2 regions of the Clostridium saccharoperbutylacetonicum N1-4(HMT) genome follow, and region 2 is predicted to be linked to the other one. Evidence: riboswitches for the same ligand, from Rfam matches in the RefSeq annotation. Region 2 holds a riboswitch; the other holds the start of a gene.
What was found. Region 2 has a riboswitch for S-adenosylmethionine ahead of CSPA_RS07870 (vitamin B12 dependent-methionine synthase activation domain-containing protein). Riboswitches for the same ligand answer to the same signal wherever they lie in the genome.
Positions count from the first base shown of each region.

Region 1: it holds a riboswitch for S-adenosylmethionine, as region 2 does, so the genes downstream of both, CSPA_RS09460 (pyridoxal phosphate-dependent aminotransferase) here and CSPA_RS07870 (vitamin B12 dependent-methionine synthase activation domain-containing protein) in region 2, are expected to answer to the same signal.

Region 1 covers NC_020291.1:2,133,724-2,139,424, reverse strand. The annotation lists gene CSPA_RS09470 (methionine ABC transporter ATP-binding protein) at 1-560, opposite strand, end outside; gene CSPA_RS09465 (MetQ/NlpA family ABC transporter substrate-binding protein) at 1,229-2,074, opposite strand; partial or broken gene CSPA_RS09460 (pyridoxal phosphate-dependent aminotransferase) at 2,149-3,317, opposite strand; SAM riboswitch class I at 3,499-3,609, opposite strand; gene CSPA_RS09455 (DUF4829 domain-containing protein) at 4,082-4,273, opposite strand; gene CSPA_RS09450 (RidA family protein) at 4,518-4,904, opposite strand; gene CSPA_RS09445 (hypothetical protein) at 4,957-5,259, opposite strand; gene CSPA_RS09440 (citrate lyase holo-[acyl-carrier protein] synthase) at 5,268-5,701, opposite strand, start outside.
Region 2 covers NC_020291.1:1,766,069-1,771,769, forward strand. The annotation lists gene CSPA_RS07860 (M56 family metallopeptidase) at 1-1,500, shown strand, start outside; gene CSPA_RS07865 (MraY family glycosyltransferase) at 1,661-2,611, shown strand; SAM riboswitch class I at 2,665-2,772, shown strand; gene CSPA_RS07870 (vitamin B12 dependent-methionine synthase activation domain-containing protein) at 3,223-3,906, shown strand; gene CSPA_RS07875 (homocysteine S-methyltransferase family protein) at 3,896-5,701, shown strand, end outside.

The DNA.
Region 1 (5,701 bases), 370 kb from region 2:
TTTATATTCTTTAAAAGGTTTAATATTTCCTCAGTATTTTCCAAATCCAATGCTGATGTTGCTTCATCACAAAGCAGTATTTCTGGATTATTTGCAATAGCTCTTGCAATTCCAACCCGTTGTTTTTGCCCACCACTTAAATTTGAAGGATATACATCTGCCTTATCCTTTAGATTTACAAGTTCTAATAATTCATAAATCCTATCCCTTCTTTTTTCTTCTTCATAATTATTTGCTTTCAGAACAAATTCTATATTCTCATAAATTGTTTTCCCACCAATTAAATTAAAGTGTTGAAATATCATACCTATTTTAAGTCTCGTTTTTCTAAGTTCTGTCCTATTTAATTTAGTAATATCTTTTCCATTAATAAAAACTTGTCCAGACGAAGGTTTTTGTAGTAAATTTATAACCCTAACCAAAGTACTTTTTCCTGCTCCACTTAAGCCTACAATTCCAAAAACTTCACCTTTATTTATCGTTAAATTCACATTATTCACTGCACGAACTAAATTTCCTTTTAACTTGAATTCAACATTAACATCTTTTAATACAATCATTATTTTCACCACCTTCTAAATTTTATAAATATATAAGTTCTAATTAAGATTTTACATCTCACATCAAAAAATCCGTAAGGGCTTTCGTAGCTAATGACAATTGAACATTGATAATTGGAACTTATATTAATGACCATTTTAATATTTCTTGTGATCTTTAAATACGTATTATTATTTTAATGAATGAAAATATATATCTAATTATATATAGATATACATTTTAAGAATCAAACTTATAAATGTAATATGCATGCATCATTGAGAAATTATAATCATAACACTACACTAGAAATTATATACATTTTTCTGGAAGCAGGCATGTGAAATTGAGCTGATGATGGTTCTTAAGCAGAGAACCCAAATCTGTGATTTGGTGTGAATCGCTTACTCAGCGAACGAACGTGAGTCGAGTTTCCTCTATGGCTTGTTTCATTTTCAGCTTGTCCAAAAGTGAATGTCCAAATTTTATATTTGGAAACATGAACTTTCTCCTTGGGGATTTTATATCTGGAACACGCTGAAATGACGACAAGCTGCCATTTAGAACCTTCCAGCGAAAATTTCACTAGTCCTGTGGAAGATAAATGTATCTGATTTCGGTAAGTTTCGCATAAGTCTAATTCTCGCGTTGGATATCTATATTTTCATTCACAACTTATTGTTTTAAATTATTTCCACCAATCCGGTTTACTGAATTCTTTAAATTTCCCATTTTCAATAGCATCTTTAAATTCCTTAGATTGTACAGCCTCTTTCAAATCTTTTCCAAGATCTTTATCTAAATCTTCTGTTCTAACTGCAACAACATTTTTATAATTTTCTGCTAATTTTTCAACAGCTACTGCTTTTGAATAATCAAGCTTAGACGCAAATGCAAAATTTCCTGGAACTACTGCTAAATCAACACTGTCAATACTTCTAGCAAGTTGTGCACCTTCAATTGGTGTGAATTTAATATTCTTAGGATTTTCTGCAACATCTTTTTCAGTAGCCTTAGTTTCATCAATGTTTTCTTTTAACTTAATAATTCCATTTTCCTTTAATAATTTTAATGCTCTTGCTAAATTTGAAGCATCATTTGGTATCGCTATTTTAGCACCATCTTTTAATTGATCTAATGACTTTATGGTATTTGAGAACACTCCCATTGAAAGAGTTGGTACAACTATTACTGGTGAAATTTTCAAATTATTATCTGAACTAAATTTCTTTAAATATTCTGTGTGTTGAAATAAATTTGCATCTATTTCTTTATTATCTAAGGCTTTATCTGGCTGAATATAATCACTAAATTCCTTAGTCGAAACTGTATATCCTTTAGCTTTTAAGGCTGGTGCTAACGCCTCCTTGACCATATCCCCATAAGGTCCTGGGCATACACCAATTACAATATTTTTATTCCCCACTTCTTTACTATCTGTTTTTGCACTTTCTTTACTGCTTCCGCAGGCAACCAAGCTTGCTCCTATTGTTCCTATAATCACTAGTGCTGCTAATTTCTTTAAAATCTTCATCTTTTATTCCCTCCAAAATTTATTGTTTTTGTATTTATTGCTAATGCTTTTAACTTTATCTTGCTTTAATTAATTTAGTTATTTCTATATTCCCTAAGTTTTTCAAGTCTCTTAAGAGCTTCTTTTAAGGTTTCTTCTTTCTTTGCAAAATGAAATCTTATATAACTATTTACTTTTTCTTTGAAAAAACTTGAACCTGGTACTGCTGCTACTCCAATTTCTTTAGCTAACCATTTACAGAATTCATAATCATCATCATATCCAAATTCAGATATATCAACCATTACATAGTATGCACCTTGAGGCTCGTAATACTTAAGCCCTATTTCGTCTAATCCATCCAAAAAATAATTTTTTTCTTTTTTTTTCTATAAATTTTACTCAATTCTTCATAATATTCATCATCAAATTCCAAGCCTTTAATTGCTGCCTCTTGAAGAGGTGCTGCTGCTCCTACAGTTAAGAAATCATGAACTTTTTTACAATTTTCTATTACCTCTTTGCTTGCAATAATATATCCAAGTCTCCATCCTGTAATTGAATATGTTTTTGATAATGAACTGCATGAAATTGTTCTTTCAAACATTCCATCTAAAGCTGCTAAATAAGTGTGTTTATGAGGCTTAAAAATTATATGCTCATAAACCTCATCAGTAATTACAAAAGTATCATATTCTTTTGCAAGGCTTCCTATATATAGCAGCTCTTCTTCGGTAAATACTTTGCCTGTAGGATTTGACGGATTGCAAAGAATAAGTGCTTTTGGATTTTGCTTAAATGCATTTTTCAATTCCTCTTTATCAAAGTTAAAAGCTGGCGGCTTTAATTCAACATAGATAGGCTGAGATCCAGATAAAATTGTATCTGCTGTATAATTTTCATAAAATGGCGAAAAAACAATTACTTTATCTCCCGGATTACAAACACTCATCATCGCACAAATCATAGCTTCAGTACTTCCACAGGTTACTAACACATTTTCATCTGGATTTATTTTAATTCCCATAAATCTCTCTTGCTTTAATGCTAGCTTTTCTCTAAAATTTTGTGCTCCCCAAGTCACCGAATACTGATGTGGACCTTTTTCTGAAACTTCTTTTAATTGATTAAGTATCTCTTTAGGTGGATCAAAATCCGGGAAACCTTGTGAAAGATTTATTGCTCCATATTTATTAGCTATTCTAGTCATTTTTCTTATTATAGATTCAGAAAACCAATCTAATCTATTACTTAATTTTGACATATTTATACCCCCAATATATTTAAATTATAAGCTTATAATTCTTATCAAAATACTCATATATTTTTATATAAAAATCTCTATCTTAGATACAATAGCAGTACAAAGATAAATTAAAAACTTATTATATAGAAATAGAGCACTAGAGATTAATCTCTAGTGCATCTTTGCATAAAAATTTTCTCTCTTATCTTTCAGCTAACGCTGTTGGAATTAGCACCACGTCATCGTAAATCATTACTTGATCGGTTGCTGGGTTTCATAGGGCCAGTCCCTCCACCACTCTTGATAAGTTATTCAATTCCTTCATTTCTTATAAGTTTAGTATATATTCAGCTTATTAAATTGTCAATACATTTTATGCATAAACATTAAGGTTATGCTAGTATTTATAATTACTAGCATACACGGTATTTTAACATCACAAATCTGGCTAATAGCCATTATAATTTGGGTTAAAAGCCATATTACTTGGTTCATAGACCTTGTATATAAAAAATTGATATGGCGCATAATTATCTAAAATTTCTAATAAATAAACCCTATTAAAACTAACTAAAAAGAATGATCTACTAGGGTGAATAGATCATTCTGCATATTGGATATTTATATTTAATAAGGGGTAAATAATGTTTTAACTACTTTATATATTTATAATACATAATATTTATGTCAAGCATGTGACAACTTTTTTATTAATTCAGGCATTATAGAAAATTGTGAACTTCTTGTAATTATGTATACAATGTATTTAGTTATTTTCTTTTTTAATATCCACGATCATCAACTTTCCAACTATCCGTTTTACTGTCTCTTATTAATATCCAATTATAATTATCATAAGTTGAATTTGGATTTAAACTTCCATCCCCACCTGAAGAATCTACATCAAAATTTGATAGCAAAACAATTACATTTTCAGTTTTAACACCATTCACTGAACCTCTCCCATTTTTCAAATACCCCTCAATAAATTGATCTGATTTTTTTTATCATACCATAATTTTGTCAGAGTAGCTCCATTATAACTTTTAAAACTTTTCTTTACGCAATTCACTGCATCATTTAATTCATTCTCACTGAACTTGTCAGTTGCTCCAATACTCACTACAACATTATCAGTTTTTCCAACTTGTTTATAAACCAGAAAAGAGCTGTCGTTAACGGATTTTAATACGCTAATGCGACAGCCCCTATAATATTTTAATTTGTTAAAGCAACTACTTCTAGTTCAATTTCTATATTTTTATTTGGAAATGTAGTTTGAATTGCTACTCTTGTTGGTAATTCATTTTTTTTGAAATACATTTTATAAATTTCATTCATTTTATCAACTTCAAAAATATTTTTCATATATACTACAACTTTTAAGATATTATTCATTGAAGAATTTGAGTTTTCAAGTAAATATTTTATATTTTCTAATGCATTTTTTGTTTGAATCTCAATATTTCCCAATATAAATTGTCCACTTTGTAAATCACATGATACTTGGCCTGATAAATATAAAGTATTCCCAGCTTTTACCACTTGATTATATGGGTAATCAGGTTGTTTCACATTAGGCAAGTTTAATATTTCTTTTTTCATTTCTTTCCTTTTCACCTTCTCTGTACTTTTAATATAATTAGTTATAACAAAATTATCTATTAATACTCATTTCTTTTTTAGTCATTTTCTCAAAAAGAGATTCTAAACGCGCTTCAAGTATCCATTGATCAGGTATATGTTGAAAGAAATTAAATCTTAACCCCCAGCTAATGCCTTGTAAAAATTCAAAATTTAACATATTATTAATCATATCTTCTATTATTTTATTATTTGTAGCAACAACTGATTTTACTATATAACCATTATCTGGTTTTGGTTCTATAGCCTCTATTATTAAATCATATGAAGCATCACTACCACTTTTTTCTAAAACAGTATAATTCAATATTTTCACCTTCTATTTCATTCAATATTTTTAGCTAATTTTTCGGCTTCACATCTTAATTCTTTAATATTGTGAACATGATTTCTTATACATACTGAATTGTAATTATTACATAAAATACATTTACGTTCTTTGAAGCCTACATCTTCTCTTGATATCTTAACTCCATTTTCAAAACAATCTATATCAACTAGCCTTCCCCACATATTTTGCTCTTCAATTAGACAACTTTTTATTTTTGTATCCTTTAATGAAATATAAGAGCTAAATACTGCATAATATCCTGCAATATCTATGTTATATAATAACAATTGTGATGGAATATTATCTTGAATAGACCTAATGCAAACTTTAAAAACTCCTGCCCATATTCCCCCTGACTTCGGAAACCCTGGAATGTTCAACGATAGTTCTATAATGCATTTGTGATTTTTACTAATTTTTATTTTTT
Region 2 (5,701 bases):
ATGGATTTTTCTACTGATAAAGTTATGAATTCTAGTTTATCAGGAATGAATATTTTTAGTTTTATTTGGCTAATTGGAGTAATATTTATTTTCGCTTATATACTTTTTGTGTATAGAGGACTAAGAAGAAAGATAAATAACAATGGTAAATCGAACAATAATGAACTTCTAAGTATATTAAAACAGTGCAAAAATGAAATGAGCATCAAAAAAGAAATAGCTTTAGTTGAAACGTCCATTGTGAAGATTCCTGCATTATTTGGTTATTTTAAGCCTGTAATATTAATTCCTAATAATATTAATAAGGTAATAGATGTTGATAAATTAAGATATATATTTCTTCATGAATTATCTCATTTAAAACGTAGAGATATAGTTATAAATTGGATAATTATTTTCTTAAAGGTAATTTATTGGTTTAATCCAATTATCCATTATGGCTTTAGAAAAATGAAGGAAGATATGGAAGTATGCTGTGATTCGCTTGCACTTTCTTATACTGAAGATAAAGAAGTTAAGGAATATGGTTATACAATTATTGAGATGATTGACAAGTTTTCTAAGTCAACACATTTAATTGGAACAACTTCGATAGTAAATAATAAGTCTGAAGTAAGAAGGAGAATTGTTATGATAAAATTATTTAATAAAAAAGCCTATAGATTTTCTGCAATGGCAGTTGCAGCTTTACTAGTAATTAGTAGTGCTGTACTTACTAATGCAAGAGCAGCTTCAAACATAAATGGCAGCAATGCAGCAAAAGTTGATAAAATTGACTATGCGTTTGTTAAGGATTCTAATATAGTTGGTGAATGGAAGAGCTTAGATTTTGTTAAGAACATAGAAGAATTTAAGGTAAATACCAAGCAGTTCACTGGCGATTTATATGTAAAAGATATAAGTTTTACAGAGGATGGAAAGGTTCCAAGAACAGTTTTTACCTGGACAAAGGATCATATTATTAATGACGTAGACAAGACAGATAGTAGTTATGTTATCAAAGATATTGATGGGACAACTTATATGTTCTTTCAATGGAAAAGTGGAGATTATACAATTAGAGGTATGGAGCCCTATTACTATGTATTACAAAAGGTTAGTTCAACACCAGCACTCGATATTAACATTTCTGGAGACAAAGTTGAAACAAGAGTTGACAAAGTTGATTATCCTTTTATAAATGATACTGAAGTACTTGGAAAGTGGGAAAGTGTTGATTTCGTTGAAAATGTAGATAAATTTAATCCTGATAAGAAGGCATGGAATGGGGATTTATATTTAAAAAATTTAATTTTCGATGAAAATGGCAAAATTGAAGATAAAACTATAACTTGGACAAAAGATTTAGTATTAGATGTAAATAATAAAACAGCATCAAAGTACATAATAAAGGAAATTAACGGTTCAAAATATATGTTCTTTGAATGGAAAAATGGAGATTATAGAGAAAGAGGAGCAACTCCTTGGTACTATGTTTTAAAACAAGTTAGTGAAAGTTAAATAATAAATTATTAATTTTTATAAGTATAACCTTAATAATTTTGTAATTGATATAAGATACCTTTAATAGTATAATCAAATGGGAAGTAAGCCAAGATGGAATAATTGGATATTGGTGGATATAATTTACTTTCATAGACTTAACTAAGGAGTAGAAAAGATGAATTATATATTAGCAATGGTAGTAGCCCTTTTAGGTGCAATGATTACCATGCCTTTTCTTATGAGATTAGCTAAAAAGATACATTTTACAGATAAACCAAATAAAAGAAAGCAACATAAAGCACCAACACCATTATGTGGTGGAATAGCTTTATATATTGGTTTTTTCATATCATATTTTGCATTTTATCAAGATGATTTTGAAAAACAAAAAACAGTATTTATTGCAGCCACAATGATATTAATAATAGGGCTTGTAGATGATTGGTATAAAACTAAAGGAAAGGAATTTCCTATATTTCCTAGATTGGTTATTCAATTGATAGCAGCTGTTTTAGTGTTTAACTCTAAGATTGCTTTTTCAGGCTTTACTAATCCTTTTACAGGACATTATATAGAACTTAATTCCACTGTACAATTTATACTTACAATAACTTGGATATTTGGAGTTACTACTGTAATCAATTGGTCAGATGGAATGGATGGATTAGCAGGAGGATTGTCTTTAATATCAGCAATGACATTCTTGGTTGCTGCAATAATATTGAAGCAAAGTGAATCAGCAATGATATCTGTAATTTTAGTAGGAACTATTTTAGGTTTCTTATATTATAATAAATTCCCAGCACGGGTGTTTATGGGCGATTCTGGAGCTAATTTTTTAGGATTTATTTTAAGCATTACAGCTTTAGATGGAGCTTTTAAACAAACTACTATTATGAGTTTGTTTATACCAATATTAGCTTTAGCAGTGCCTATCTTTGATAATCTGTTTGTTATCTTTAAAAGATTTTCAGAAGGTAAACCTGTATATCAAGCTGATAGAAGTCAAATACATTTTAGATTGGCAGAAAAAGGTTTTACTACTGTTCAAGTTGTAAATTACATAATGTTAATAAGTTTAGCTTTTAGTATAGCATCATTACTTTTATTATGGATTAAGAAATAAATATATAATTTCTTTACAAATATGATTTAATAATATATAATGGCTAATTATAAGACTTATCAAGAGTGGTGGAGGGACTGGCCCGAAGAAACCCAGCAACCGATATATTTGAAAATATATAAGGTGCTAAATCCTGCAGCGTAAGAGCTGATAGATAAGGTGTTTTGAAGATTTAAAGTCTAAAGGAAATACCTTTAGGCTTTTTTGTTCTTTAAAAATAATTGACAATTGAGCATTGACGATTGAAATTAGAAACTCTCAGTTATAGATATCCAAAGCAAGAATTAGATATATGCGGAACTTACCGAAATTAAACACATATTTATTACAGCGGACTTATGAAATTATCACTGGATGGGTTCTAAGTGGAAGGTTGCACCCATTTCTGCATGTTCCTAAAGTAAATTTATGACAAGCAGAAAATGGAACAACCTTCCACTAATAACCATCACAGCTTAATTTCATATGCCGCTTGCACAAATATGTATCTAATTTCTAGTGTAGTGTTACGATTATAATTTCTCAATGGTGTATGTATATTCCATTTATAAGTTTGATTATTAATTTGGATATCTATAATAAAAATTAAATCGGTAGAGGTTGGATAAAATATGAATGTATTTGAACTTGCAATAAGCAGGAAAGAAGTTCTTAGATATCTTGGATACAAAGGGCAAGCTCTAGATGAAAACCTAGAGAGAATTATTGATGAAGCTAGAGAAGAAGGGAAAAAGGTAATTATCCCAAGAGTTATATATGAATATAAAGATATAATAACTGTTGAAGCTGGTGTGGAAGTAATAGGCACAAATTTAATTCTTAAAGGAAAAGATATAAAAGAGCATTTAAAAAAATCAAAGAAATGTGTATTATTAGCTGTGACTTTAGGTAATGAAGTGGAAAAGAAAACTAGGCTATATGAAAAAACTGATTTAACAAAAGCACTTATACTTGATGCTTGTGCTACTACAGCAGTAGAAGAAGTCTGTGATGCTGTAGAAAATGTTGTTAAAGAAAAGGCAGCAGCAAATGGCTGTAGTATTACTTTTAGATATAGTCCTGGGTATGGAGATCTGCCATTAGATGTTCAAAATAGCTTTCTAAGAGCATTAGATGCGCAAAAGAAAATTGGACTTACAGTATCTGAAAATAATTTATTATTTCCCAGGAAATCTGTAACAGCAATAATTGGTATAGTTGAAGGTGAAATAGAAAAGAAAAAAAGGACTTGTAAGGAATGTAATAATTACGAAAATTGCAATTTTAGAAGAGAGGGTGAATCCTGTGGGGCTTAAGGAAATTATAAAGGATAACATTTTAATATTTGATGGAGCAATGGGAACTATGCTTCAAAGGAAGGGGTTAAAGCTTGGCGAAAATCCAGAGGTTCTAAATATAAAAGAACCACATATTATAGAAGAAATTCATAAAGAATATATAGATAGTGGAGCTAATGTAATAACTACTAATACTTTTGGAGCTAACGAATTAAAGTTAAAGCTTTGCAATTTAGAAGTAGAAGAAGCTGTAGATGCAGCTGTTAAAATTGCAAAAAGAGCAAAAGGTAATAGTAATACTTATATTGCTTTAGATATTGGCCCAATAGGTGAGCTTTTAGAACCTATGGGAACTTTAAGCTTTGACAAGGCTTATGAAATTTTTAAACGTCAAATTGTTCAAGGTGTTAAATCAGGTGCAGATATAATTTTAATTGAAACTATGACTGATTTATATGAACTTAAAGCAGCAATATTAGCAGCTAAAGAAAATTCAAAGCTGCCTGTATTTTGTACAATGACCTTTGAAGAAAATTTAAGAACTTTTACTGGCTGTTCTCCAGAGGCTATGGTACTTGTTTTAGAAGGACTTGGAGTTGATGCTCTTGGAGTTAACTGTTCCTTAGGACCAAAACAATTAAAGCCTGTTATTGAAGAAATATGCAGTTTGGCGCATATTCCAGTAATGGTACAGCCTAATGCAGGGCTTCCAACGCTAGATTTAAATGGTGAAACAAAGTACGATGTAACTAAGGAAGAATTTGCTGATACCTTGTGCAGTTTTATTGATTTAGGAGTTAGAATAATTGGAGGATGCTGTGGCACAAGTCCTGAGTATATTAAAGAATTAGCTGCTAGGGTTAAGGATAAAAAATTAGCGCCAATTGAAAATTTAACGTACTCTGCAATTTGTACGCCATCAAAGGTGGTAAGAATAGATGGTGTTAGAATCATAGGTGAAAGAATTAATCCAACAGGAAAGAAATTGTTTAAAGAAGCCTTGAAAAATGAAGATTTGGATTATATATTAAAGCAAGGAATATCTCAAATAGAAGCTGGAGCCCATATTTTAGATGTTAATGTTGGACTGCCTGAAATTGATGAAGCAGCTATGATGCATAAGGTTGTGAAGGAATTGCAGGGAATTGTGGATATTCCACTTCAAATTGATTCCTCAGATCTTAAAGCAATAGAAACTGGCCTTAGATATTATAATGGAAAGCCTATATTAAATTCCGTAAATGGAGAAGATGCAGTTTTAGATAGAATACTTCCATTAGTTAAAAAATATGGAGCAAGTGTTGTAGGTTTAACTTTAGATGAAAGAGGAATTCCTAATAAGGCAGAAGAGAGATTTAAAATTGCTGAGAAAATAATAAATAAAGCAGCTGAATATGGAATAAAAAAAGAAGATGTATTTATTGACTGCTTAGTTTTGACTGTATCTGCACAGCAGAAAGAAGTTCAGGAAACTTTAAAGGCTGTAAGAATGGTTAAAGAGAAGCTGGGTGCTAAAACAGTGCTTGGGGTTTCAAATATTTCCTTTGGATTGCCAAATAGAGAATTAGTCAATGAAACTTTCTTAGCTTTAGCTCTTGCAAATGGTTTAGATTTACCAATAATAAATCCAAATGCTAAGGGTATGACAAGAGTAATTGATTCCTATAATGTTTTGTATAATTATGATAAAGGGGCAGAAGTATATATTAATAATTATGCTAATGTAGAAGTATCAACAGAAATTACTGCTAAGGATGGAGCAACAGTAAATAATAATTTATCTGTAAGTAATAATGAAAAAGCTGATTTGAAA